DNA from 3 places in the Bradyrhizobium sp. CIAT3101 genome. Region 3 is predicted to be linked to each of the others. Evidence: riboswitches for the same ligand, from Rfam matches in the RefSeq annotation. Region 3 holds a riboswitch; each other region holds the start of a gene.
The links. Region 3 has a riboswitch for cobalamin ahead of QA645_RS38580 (ribonucleoside-diphosphate reductase subunit alpha). Riboswitches for the same ligand answer to the same signal wherever they lie in the genome.

Region 1 (4,208 bases), 3.8 Mb from region 3:
TGGGCGTCAAGGAGGTGCTCTACCGGACGCGCAATCTCGGTTGGGGCGCCGACACCCATCGCTACGACAGCGCGGCCGCCTTCGCAGCGGAATTTCCACCACGGCTGCGGGCCGACGGCCCGCGCGTGCTCAAGCAAAATCGCGGCAACGGCGGCCAGGGCGTCTGGAAGGTCGAGGCGCTACCAAATGCGACCCCGGCGGTTCGCGTGCTCCATGCGCTGCGCGGCAGCCACCCGGAGGACATGCCGCTCGATGCCTTCATCGCGCGATGCGAACCCTATTTCGGCTGGGGCGGCTGCATCATCGATCAGCCGTTTCAACCGCGCCTGCCCGACGGAATGATCCGCTGCTACATGAGCGGCGCCAGGGTCGCAGGCTTCGGCCATCAACTGATCAAGGCCTTGATCCCTCCACCACCGCAAGGACCGGATGCACCTGAGGCACAACCGGGGCCGCGGATCATGCACGGACCCGACGCACCATCATTCCAGGCGCTGCGGCGGCGGATGGAGGACGAATGGACGCCGCAGATGATGAAGCTGCTGGCCATCGACGAAGCATCGCTGCCGGTGATCTGGGACGCCGACTTCCTCTTCGGGCCCCGCGACGCGGATGGCGCCGACAGTTATGTTCTCTGCGAGATCAATGCGAGCTCGTGCTTCGCTATCCCCGATGAGGCGCCGCCGGCGATCGCCCGGACGGTTCGCGAGCGATTGGTGGGCGCCGGGCGATAATTGCTCCGAAGCAAGCCGATCGCCTTCAAATGCAATTCACTTGGCCGGGCTGCAAGATCACGCAGTCCGGCGCGGTGCTGCCGCAGCATGTCGCTTCGCAGCCGCTGACCAGCGCGTCTCGGCGGCCTTAATCGTCTTCGGCGGCCTCTACACCGGCTGGACGGGTTTGCACGAACTGATGACGTGACGAGATCGTTGCCAAAGTGACACGGTCCGTCGCCATCGCTCCTCGTTGCGACATTCTGGCCCACCCCCGGTGTTGACCTGCCCGACCGCGGATGCCAATTTTTCGCTCGGTAGTGTCCGCAAGGACTATCCAAGGGAATGCGGTGCGTCCACGTCAGTGGGCAATTCCGCGGCTGCCCCCGCAACTGTAGGCGGATAGCCGACGACCAGCAAAACCACTGGAGCCCGCTTGGGCCTCTGGGAAGGTGGTCGAAGGCGATGACCCGCGAGCCAGGAAACCTGCTGCCAGCCATGAGTCACGCGCGAACGCATTGGGCGGGGTGCCCCGATGTCGGACCAGTAGCCGAAGCATCTGCCTCAATGGGCGAAAGCAGATGACAGAGGCAACCGCGGTGGCAGTTTGTTTGCGTCGCCGCAGAGCGTTGTTGTGCAACATCTTCATTTTCGTGCTGGCGTTACGCTAGGGTTTTCGCGTGCTTTCCTGATCTCGCTGCTTTCTTCGGTGTCGCTGTCGTCGGCAGCGCTCGCGCAGAGCGTGACCCAGAACAGGCCGCCGGTGGAGATCGGTCCCGTGACCGTCTCTCCGTCCACGCCCAAGCCGGCTCCCGCGGTCAGCCCGGGCAACCAAAAGCCTCGCACGGCACGTCGGACCACAGGCCGCAAGCCGGCCACCTCCGTCGTTGCGCGCCCGATCGTCCCGAGCGCGAGCGCCCCGGTCGAAATGCCATTGAACACGGCCGTCGTTACCGATGTAGGCTCACGGCTCGGCATCACGGCGCGGCAGACGCCGGCGACCGTCGAGGTGATCAGCCAGCAGACCATGCAGGACCGGGGCATCAGGACCACCACCGACGTCGCCAAGGCAGCAACCGGCGTGATCGGCGGCGATGCACCCGGCGCGCCCGCGATCTTCTCGATGCGTGGCTTCAGCGGCGACCAGCTCACCACCCTCTACAACGGCATCCCGGTCGGGCCGTCGACCATGACCGGCCGCCCGATGGATGTGGCAGGCCTGCAGCAGGTCGAGATCATCAAGGGCCCGGACTCGCTGGTCGCAGGCCTCGGCGCCACCGGCGGTGCCATCAATTACGTGACCAAGGCGCCGCACACCGGCCCTGTCGTCAACGAGGCCTTCACCTCCTACGATTCCTTCAACGGCTATCGCGCCGGCTACGGCTCGGGCGGCTCGACGCTGATCGACGGCCTCGATTACCGCTTCGACATCAGCCATTTCAACGACAAGAGCTTCATCGACGACAGCTATTCGAAGCTGTCCAACGTCTCCGGCCAGCTGAACTATCGCGTCAACGACAGCCTCAAGGTCTGGGGCGCGGCCGAGTACAAGCAGGACAGCGACCGCTTCTACTGGGGCACGCCGATCGTACCGGCCAACGGGGCCGGCATCGTGCCGACCACGGGCATCGTGTCGGGGACCTGGAGTAATTATTATCTCGGCGGCGGCACGCCTGTCGCGCCCACCATCGACGCGCGCACGCTGACCACGAACTACAACGTGCTCGACAATCACAGCGGCGCCAGCGAATTGTGGCTGCGCTCCGGCTTTCAATGGGACATCACCAACAACGTCTCGCTGAAGAGCCAGGTCTACGGCTATGACGCCCACCGTCACTGGTTCAACAACGAGATCTCGTCGTTCGACCAGACCGTCGGCGGCTTCGCCGGCGCGCAGAGCATCTATCGCGAACGCCTCGCGCTGGACCACGCGCAGCGGCTCTACGGCAACATCACCGACCTCACCGTCAACTCCAACATCGGCGGCCTGGACAACCGCTTCGTCGCCACCGTCATGGCGAGCAACAACCAGTTCAACGTCTCGCAGGACACGCTGTTCTTCAATGACTACGTCGATCTGCTCAATCCGGACCGCGGGCTCTATGGCCCGCGCAGCGACGAGAAGATCTACACCCGCGTCAACACCGCCTCGCTCTCGTTCGAGGACCGGATCAAGCTGACCTCGACCTTCGCGCTGATCGGCGGCATCCGGTTCGAGGACATCAAGCTCGACAGGACACGCTTCTTCCCGGACGGCACTCTGGAGTCGGCAAAGGGCTATCCTTTCTCGACGACGTTCAATCCCATCACGGGCCGCGCCGGTTATACCTGGGACATCGCGCCCGGTGTCATTCTGTACAGCCAGTATGCGACCGCAGCCGACCCGACGGTCGCCAACATCTTCATCCTCGCGCCGTCAGTGCCGCTGCTGCTGACGACGTCGCGGACCTATGAGACCGGCGTGAAAGTGCAGTCGGCCGACAAGCGCACTGAGTTCACCTTCTCGGCCTTCGATATCGAGCGCAAGAACGTCTACATTCCCGAGAGCGGCAACCTGTTCAATGTCGCCGGCAAGATCCACTCCAAGGGCATCGAGATCGCAGCGGCGACCAATCCGATCGCCGGCCTGAAATTGTGGGGTAACGTCGCCTTCCTGCAGTCGCATTTCGTCGATTTCAACTACGTCGACAGCAGCGGTGTATTCCAATCCTATGCCGGCAATACGCCGCCCAACGTTCCGAATTTCGTCGCCAATGCGGGCGCATCGTATCGGTTCGAGACGGCGCTGCCGGTCGAGATCGGCGCCTCGATGCGCCATGTCGGAGACCGCTTCAACTACCAGGACAACATGGTCGTCATGAACGCCTACACCACGTTCGACGCGTTCGCGTTCGTCGACATCCCGAAAACCTACTTCACGGGTGTCGAGAACACGCGGCTGTCGTTCCGCGTCCGCAACCTGACCAACAAGCTCTACGCGGCCTGGGGCGATCCGGGGTACACGGACCAGATCATCCTGGGCGCACCGCGCAGCTACGAGGTGGCCGCGTCGTTCAAGTGGTGATTTTCGTCAGGTGCGGCAGGGTCAGCAGGATCACGCCGGCGATCGCACGGATGGTTCGCGAGCGATTGGTGGGCGCGAGACAGTAAGCGCTATTTGTGCGAGAGGTGATAACCCCGCTTCTCATAGTCGAACGCCACGAGCTCGCAGATCCGAACCGAAGGATCTGCGGGCGCGGCGTAGTAGGCCCGGATCTCCTTGATGCGTCCGCTCTCCGTGTCGAAAACGTACCATTCGTCACCACGAAGCGCGGTGCCCTGCTTGCGCTTCCAATGGGTCCATTCGATCACGGCTTCGGGTGCCGTCGACGAGCACAGGATCTTTTCGATGGTCCATTGCGAGCCGAGGTTTTCGACACACCATATCCATTTGTGCGCGATCGTCTCGGCGCCGCGCCATGGAATGTCCGGCAGGCCGGGTGGAAAGTAGTGCAC
Region 2 (4,208 bases), 2.2 Mb from region 3:
CGACCGAGGCAAGCGCGTCGAGACCGACCGCATGCGCGATCTGGTGCGGACGTCCGGGATAGTTCGAGAGCACAATGGCCAGCCGCTTCTCGGCGGCCGGTGTCTCCGCAAGCCGCCGCCAGGCCGCAACGCGGGCGGCGATGGCATTCACGCGCTCCTCGTCCGGCTGATGCGCCAGATGCGAGAACTGCAGATCCGGATCGCGCGCGGCAGCCGATTTGAAACTCACCACGCCCGCGAACAGCCGGCCGTCGACCTCGGGCAGAACCACATGCATCGCGAGGTCACCGGGCGACAGGCCGCGCAGCGACTCCGCCCAATCCTCACGGCGCGCCGATGAGAGCGCGACCTGGAACACCGGACATGACGCGGCATCGAACGGCGTCGTGCCGTCGTCGCCCATCGCCGAGAACGCCGTCGCATTGACGATCGCAGCCGGAGGATTCTTGGCGAGATGGTCCCGCAACCAATCTGCGACGCCCGCAGCCTTCAGCGAGGTCACGAACACGCCGTGCGCGTCAAAGCCCTTCTCGCGCAGAGCAGCGATCAGTGCATCGACCGGGCCGGTGTCCGCGGCGGTGAGATAGGAGCGATAGAACGTCACCAGCGCGCGCGGCTTTCCTTCGCCCGTCAACGGCGCGGCGATCACGCCACGTGCGGGATCGTAGAAACCCATCTCGGGCACGTTCATCTCGCCGACGACGGGCCCGGCATAGAGACCCGAGGCCAGCGCGAGCTGCGCGATCGCGGCTTGCGCCGCAACGGGACCACCGGTGTCGCAGAGCACTTTCAGCCGGCGCAGCGTCGAGACCGGCAAGGTGGAGTACGCATCGAGCCGCGTGTCGTCGCGACCATCGGCCGGCAGCACGGCGAGCACGATGTTGCGATCTCTTGCCAGCTGCTGGAGCGCCGCGAGGCCATAGGGCCAATAGGACTCACCGCCGATCAGCCGCACCAGAATGCCGCGCGCCTGCGACAGCGTGCGCTCGACATAGGTATCGACCGAGAGGGGATGACGGAGCTCCGCGAGGTTCGCCAGGCGCAGCGACGGCAGGCTGTTGCGGCCGCGCCGCCAGCCGGCCGCAAACGCCGCCAGATCGGAATCCGAGTACGAGAGCACCACGAGATCGGCCGGGTCCTGGCCGATGTCCCTTGGCGTCGCGGTCTCTTCCAGACCGCGGCTCTCGCGGAAGACGACGTGCATCAGACTCCCAATCCCGCCTTGATCGCGGCCTCATCGATATCGCCGTGCTCGCCGATCACGACGAGCTTCGATTGCCTGCCGCCCGCGCCCCAGGGCTTGTCGAACTGGTGGCGCACGCGCTCGCCGACCGCCTGCAGCAGCAGGCGCATCGGCTTGCCCGCCACTGCGATGTAGCCCTTGGCGCGCAGCACGTTCTGCTCGCGGGCCAGCTTCTGGACGGATGCGACCAGCGCATCGACGTCAGTCACTTCAGGCAGATCAATCACGACCGAAGCAAAATCGTCGTGCTCGTGCTCTTCCTCGCCGTCATGGTGCGAGGGGCGCGCGGCGAGATCGTTCTCGGCGGCGGCGCCGAGACCAAGAATGACGCGCGCGTCGATCGCGCCGTCGGTGATGGGCAGCATCGGCACGCGGCGCGGCATCTCGGCGGTAATCAGCGCCTTGGCGGCCTCGATGCCGGCGCTGCCGGCCAGATCGGCCTTGGTCAGCAGCACGATATCGGCACAGGCGATCTGGTCTTCGAACACCTCCGACAGCGGCGTCTCGTGATCGAGATTTTCGTCGGCCGCGCGCTGTGCTTCGACAGCAACCGGATCCGGCGCGAAGCGACCGGCGGCGACAGCCTCGGCATCGGCCAGTGCGATCACGCCGTCGACCGTGATCCGCGAGCGGATCTCCGGCCAGTCGAACGCCTTCAGCAGCGGCTTCGGCAGAGCCAGCCCCGAGGTCTCGATCAGGATGTGATCGGGCCTCACCGGCCGCGCCAGCAGCTTCTCCATGGTCGGAATGAAGTCGTCGGCGACGGTGCAGCAGATGCAGCCGTTTGCGAGCTCGACGATGTTCTCCTCCGGGCAGTTCGCATCGGCGCAGGACTTCAGGATCTCGCCGTCGACGCCCTCGCTGCCGAACTCGTTGACGAGCACCGCGAGCTTCTTGCCGTTGGGATTGCTGAGCAGATGCTGGATCAGCGTGGTCTTGCCAGAGCCGAGAAAACCGGTGACGACCGTCACAGGGACTTTTGCGAGCGAATTCATTCGGCGGCCTCCGGCAACACGGCAATGGGGGGAATGCGGGCAAGCGACTGCTTGCGAAAGATTTCCGGCCGACTGCGCCAGGGCACGAGGCCGTCGGGCGCGGCGGCATAGGCGACAGCGCCCGCGACCACGTCCTGCGCGTTGGCATCCGACAGCCGGCCATAGACATAGGACCAGCGGCCGGGCGCGCTCAGCGCGACCGAGCAGCCCTGGCTGCATGCAGACAGGCATTCGACGGGAACCACATTGACACCGTCGGGCACGCCGGCCTCGAGGATCGCACCATGCAGACGCTTGCCGGGCGTAACCTCGCCCTCGCCAAGCGTCTGGCCGGCGCGGCAGGTGATGCAGACATGCAGTGTGACGGTCATCGCCTCTTCCAGAAGTAACAGCGGGAGGCGAAGAGGCTCACGAACCTTCTCTGCGAAGGCCCGTTTCCCCGTCGCGGAACACCCCGTCCGCCGGTCCAAAAATCGTCCGCGCTGGCAGGTCTCCCGGCTTGCGGAGCAGGGTTTCCCCTTCGATCCCCGCCTTCCCGATCCGCAAGTAGGATCAGTGGCTTTGGGCATCTCTCCGGTCACGGTCGCGGGGGCGGCTGCAGTTTGGACCCAAATCTTGCCGATTCGGACCCTATCGCATTCCCTCTTCGCCTGTCATAGGACAGGAACCAACGCCGGGTCACCATTTGCCCCCGGCCGCCTCTTGTCAAGCCGAAGGACCCTGTCAGATGAAGCCTGAGCCGGACACCCAGACGGCCGAGGAAACCGACGCCAAGCACGCCGCGAAAATGGCGAGAATCAAGGTCGCCCGCGACAAGATCATGGCGACCAAGAGCGGCGAAAAGGGCCTCGTCATCGTCCACACCGGCGCCGGCAAGGGCAAGTCCTCCTCCGCGTTCGGCATGATCGTCCGTTGCGTCGCCCATGGCTTTCCCTGCGCGGTCGTGCAGTTCATCAAGGGCGCCTGGGACACTGGCGAGCGGCGCCTGCTGACCGGGCATTTCGGCGAGCTCTGCCAGTTCCACGCCATGGGCGAAGGCTTCACCTGGGAGACGCAGGACCGCGCCCGCGACATCGCGGCGGCGCGCGCCGGCTGGGAGAAGGCCAAGGAGCTGATCCTCGATGCCAATCTGCGCATGGTCGTGCTCGACGAGATCAACATCGCGCTGCGCTATGACTATCTCGACATCGCGGAGGTCGTCGACTTCCTGAAGACCTCGAAGCCGCCGATGACGCATGTCGTGCTCACCGGGCGCAACGCCAAGGACGAGCTGATCGAGATCGCCGATCTCGTCACCGAGATGACGCTGGTGAAACATCCGTTCCGCTCGGGCATCAAGGCGCAGGCCGGCGTCGAGTTCTGACGACGCCAAGCTCTGAAAAAACCATGGCACGCGCATTGATGATCCAGGGGGCCGGCTCGGACGTGGGCAAATCGCTCATCGTCGCCGGCCTCGCGCGCGCGTTCACGCGACGCGGCCTGCGCGTGCTCCCGTTCAAGCCGCAGAACATGTCGAACAATGCCGCCGTCACCGTCGATGGCGGCGAAATCGGCCGTGCGCAGGCGCTGCAGGCGCTCGCCGCAGGCGTCGAGCCGCACACCGACATGAACCCGGTGCTGCTGAAACCCGAGACCGATGTCGGCGCACAGGTCGTCGTGCATGGCAAGCGCATCGCGACCGCACGTGCGCGCGAATATGCGGCGATGAAGCCGTCACTCATGGGCGCGGTCCTGGAGAGTTTCGAGCGCCTGAAGGCGCGCGCCGATCTGGTGCTGGTCGAAGGCGCCGGCAGTCCGGCTGAAGTGAATCTGCGCAAGGCCGACATCGCCAATATGGGCTTTGCCCGCAAGGCGGACGTCCCCGTCGTGCTGGTCGGCGACATCGATCGCGGCGGCGTCATCGCGCAACTCGTCGGCATCAGGACGGTGATCGACCCCGATGATGCCGCGATGATCCAGGGGTTTGTCAT
Region 3 (4,208 bases):
GCGGTCCTAACCGTCCGCTTCAGCTTGGCATGGTCGACCCCGTCGGCGCCGACATGACTAAGCAGATTGACGGAGCCGAGATTGCAAACGGCGACCTCATCGGCCGAAGTGTTTAGCGTGATCTCGGTGCAAAGATTCGAGGAATGGATCACGCCCATGTGGCGCTGTGGCGAGCGCAGGTTGCAGGGGTCTTTGAAGGTAATCCAGGGATGGCCGGTTTCGAACAACATGGTCAACATGCGACGCCAAAGGTCGGTGGCGCGCACTGTTTTAAAGAGGCGCATGCCGCCGGCCTTCGCTCTCGCTTCATAGGCCTCGTAGGCCGTCCTGAATGTCTCGCCGTAGAGATCATGCAAGTCTGGCGTCTCGTCCGGCGAGAACAGCGTCCACTCGCCGTCGGCATCGACGCGCTGCATGAACAGGTCCGGCACCCAGTTCGCGGTGTTCATGTCGTGGGTGCGGCGGCGGTCGTCGCCTGTGTTCTTGCGAAGATCGAGGAATTCCTCGATGTCGAGGTGCCAGGTTTCAAGGTAAGCGCAGACCGCGCCCTTGCGCTTTCCACCCTGGTTGACGGCGATCGCGGTGTCGTTGGCAACTTTGAGGAACGGGATGATGCCCTGGCTCTCGCCATTGGTGCCCTTGATGTGAGCGCCTAAGCCGCGAACTGGCGTCCAGTCATTGCCGAGGCCACCCGAATATTTGGCGAGCAACGCATTGTCCTTGATCGATTTGAAAATGCCGTCGAGATTATCGGCGACGGTGGTGAGAAAGCAGGACGACAACTGCGGATGCAGCGTGCCAGAATTGAACAGGGTGGGTGTCGAGGCCATAAAGTCGAAAGATGACAATAGATCGTAGAACTCGATCGCCTTTGCCTCGCGATCGATCTCGCGCAGCGCCAGCCCCATCGCAACCCGCATGAAGAAAGCCTGCGGCAGTTCGATCCGTTTGCCGTGCTGATGCAGGAAGTAGCGGTCGTAAAGCGTCTGAAGTCCGAGGAACTGGAAGTTCAGGTCGCGTTCCGGCTTCAGCGCCGCCGCTATGCTGTGGAGATCGAAGCGGGCGAGTTCGGGATCGAGCAGCTCGGCGGCGATCCCGACTTTCACATAGGTCGGAAAGTATTCAGCATAGCGCGTCGCCATGTCCGCTTGCGAGGCCGACGTCGCAACGCCATGAACGCGCGAGAGTACCTCGCCGCGGAGCTTGTCGAGCAGCAAACGGGCGCTGACGTAAGCATAGTTTGGCTCGTGCTCGACCAGCGTGCGTGCTGCCATGATCAAAGCCTGCGCTAGCTCGTCCTGGCTGATGCCGTCGTAGAGATTGCGGGTGGTCTCTGCCAGCACCGGCTTCACAGCGACGCCATCGAGGCCGGCGCAGGCTTCGCCGATGATCAGCGCGAGGCGACTGGTATCCAGCCCGACACGCGAACCATCCGCCAACGTGACGTGAAGGGTCGAATCGCTGGCGGGCGTCGGCTGCGCGGCTGCCTCCTGGGCTCGCTGACGCGTGCGCTCTTCGCGATACAACACATAGGCGCGTGCGACCTTGTGGTTCTCACTACGCATCAAGGCGAGTTCGACCCGATCCTGAACATCCTCGATGTGGAAGGTGCGTCCTTCGCTGGCGCGCCGCATCAGCGCGGTGACGACCTCGGCGGTCAATTGCTCAACGCTCTCATGCACGCGGCGCGAGGCGGTTGCCGTGGTGCCTTCGACGGCCAGAAAGGCCTTGGTCATGGCCACCGCAATCTTGGCAGAGTCAAACGGGGTCACCTTGCCGTTGCGGCGGATGATCTGCATGGCCGGCTCGCTGGAAGCACCCGCAAGTGACTGTGGACGGAAGTGGATGATGGGTGCGGATGCGGTGTCCGCGTCATGTAGGTTCAGTGACATCAATAGGCCCCGTGATGCGTGTTGTGTTTGAACGGGGCTGTAGGCAAGGGCGCTGCAAAAACGCCGGCACTGGAGGTGCCGAACAGTGCATGCAAGCGACCGCCGGGACACCCCGCCCGTGGACGTTCTGATCATCACGGCAGGTCTCCTGGCTCGCAGGTCGTTGCACTTCCTGTCTTCCCGGCGCAGTCGCACCAGTGACGTCGTTCGGAAGCAGCTCGCTGCTGACAGTTGCGGGGGCAGCGCCGGAATTCCGCGCGCAAGGCGCAGTTCACCGGCTTCCCTCTTAGCCACTAGATCTTGCAATCAAGTGGACCGTGATGCCGATATGTAGTGACTCTCGGGACGCGCTGTCAACAGCTGATGAACGTACCGGCGCGGATTTGCTTGTGGAGTGCTGAAATCTCAGGGGCTTCTGCTTCTGACCTCTCTTGATTCCGATGGGCGTTGTCATCGACACCGAGAGAGCGGCCAGGCTTGCGCAGCCGCGTTAGCGAGTCGGCCACGAATTTGGCTCTCTCCTTTCTAGGACAGTGAAGTTTGGAAGGACTCCGTCCGGTTAGCCTTTGCTATTTAGTACCGATGTCGCGTTCCAGACAATGTGTTGCGACTTCGACGAGTTGTGAGCAATGCCGCTTCACAAGACTGTCGTGTTTTTCGGGTGATGACCGGTGAGATGGGTCGAGTCACTTTGTTTGTGCAGTGGTACGACGCTTGCTTAAGATCGTCAGACGATGTGTTCACGTAGCCTATGCCGAACTTATCCTCGCGCAGAGGCTGCGCTCCTCAACAAGAAGATTATCATGTCGGATGTTTCCCGCTCGTTTCTCTCACGCTAACCCGTATCCCATCTGCCCTTCCTAGTTCTCGTATCGTCGCTAACGTGCAAGCATGATGGTATCGATCTCTCATCATCCACGTTCGAGATGCTAACGGCAGAAGGGCAGAAGCGTGCGAATAGAATCTTGCGGAATTCAACGGCGGATCTTCCCTATGCGCAATCCACTCCTGAAAGTCGAATCATGAAACCTGCTCTTGTATTCGATTGGAATGGCACGTTGCTCGACGATGCGCACGTGCTACTACAGACGACGAATACAATACTGGATCGCTTTGGTCGCAGAACTATCGATATGGCTACGTTTCGCGACCACTGCGATGTCCCGCTTTCTATCCTCTATCGCAGTCTGGGAATGTCGGACTCGGAAATTGCCGACATGGATCGAGATGCGGGTGCAATGTTTCACGACACCTACGAACATTTTGCGGGCAAAACTGATCTGCGCGAAGGCGCTCGTAGAATTCTGGAAATCGCGCGCCAGCAAGACGCTTCGTCCATCATCGTGAGTAACCATATCGCTGAGCCTCTCCGATCGCAATTGCGAAGGCTTGGAATTAATGACTACATTAATGAGGTGATCGCTTTTGAAAGCCGCGCCACGCAGTTCAAGTCAATGACCAAAGGGGAGCGGCTTCGTCGCTATATTCAAGAGAATGACATCAAGCCTTCGGCGACCTTTATCATCGGCGATATGCCAGTCGAAACGAATATTGCTCGCGACCTCGGGCTCATAAGCGTATCCATTACCGGCGGATTTGTCTCCGATTCGCGATTGCAGGCAGCAGAACCGGACTACATCATTCGCAGCCATCACGAGCTGTTGCCGATTCTGCAGGGGCATGGCTTTTTCCGGGATGCATAAGCGATAATCAAAGAACAATACCTGTTGTCCTGTTGGAGCGATGCCGCATGCGCCGTCACTAGGCTGAGAATGCCACGACCGGCGCGTTATAGAGCGTCGCGTTTATTGTAGCGGCTAGGAATGGAATTGAACTATTCTGCCGGTTTTCTCGCGGCAGGGCTGCGCGAGTTCGCGCACTTGGGCCATTCCGGTTGATGACATTCCGGGCCGCCTATCAGCCGGTTCGCCACGATGACGGTCCGGCACCGAGAGCTACCGCCGCGCCTACCGATCCAAGACGTAGTTGGCTCGTCATTCTCACATTACCCAAACTTACCCAATCTTCGTCTGGAAAGGCCGCTTACGGCTGATAGCGGCGGCTAGCCTTCACGCTGCTGCGGCCTCTGCAAGAGGAGAGGCACGTGGGTTTGTGGGCCAAAGAGCCCATATCGGAGGGGAACATGCTAAGGACACTCGCCGTTTTGCGCGGCCATTCGGCCAATTTTATCAAGAAAGCTCTTATCTGCTCCATGCTTTTGGCCGGAGCGGCCATCACCCAAGCTAATGCGGACGACATCAACTGGCGCCAATTCGAAGGCACATCGATCGTCTGGGCCTACGACATTCATCCCTA

Region 1: linked by a shared signal. The riboswitch ahead of QA645_RS20785 (TonB-dependent receptor) and the one ahead of QA645_RS38580 (ribonucleoside-diphosphate reductase subunit alpha) in region 3 are both predicted to bind cobalamin.
Region 2: linked by a shared signal. The riboswitch ahead of QA645_RS28690 (DUF1636 domain-containing protein) and the one ahead of QA645_RS38580 (ribonucleoside-diphosphate reductase subunit alpha) in region 3 are both predicted to bind cobalamin.

What each region holds. Positions count from the first base shown of each region.
Region 1 covers NZ_CP121634.1:4,411,084-4,415,291, reverse strand. The annotation lists gene QA645_RS20790 (Cj0069 family protein) at 1-734, shown strand, start outside; cobalamin riboswitch at 1,015-1,222, shown strand; gene QA645_RS20785 (TonB-dependent receptor) at 1,642-3,777, shown strand; gene QA645_RS20780 (nuclear transport factor 2 family protein) at 3,867-4,208, opposite strand, start outside.
Region 2 covers NZ_CP121634.1:6,052,713-6,056,920, forward strand. The annotation lists gene cobN (cobaltochelatase subunit CobN) at 1-1,204, opposite strand, end outside; gene cobW (cobalamin biosynthesis protein CobW) at 1,204-2,238, opposite strand; gene QA645_RS28690 (DUF1636 domain-containing protein) at 2,235-2,609, opposite strand; cobalamin riboswitch at 2,705-2,925, opposite strand; gene cobO (cob(I)yrinic acid a,c-diamide adenosyltransferase) at 2,966-3,601, shown strand; gene QA645_RS28700 (cobyric acid synthase) at 3,625-4,208, shown strand, end outside.
Region 3 covers NZ_CP121634.1:8,250,694-8,254,901, reverse strand. The annotation lists gene QA645_RS38580 (ribonucleoside-diphosphate reductase subunit alpha) at 1-1,892, opposite strand, end outside; cobalamin riboswitch at 2,013-2,227, opposite strand; gene QA645_RS38575 (HAD hydrolase-like protein) at 2,915-3,595, shown strand; gene QA645_RS38570 (extracellular solute-binding protein) at 4,036-4,208, shown strand, end outside.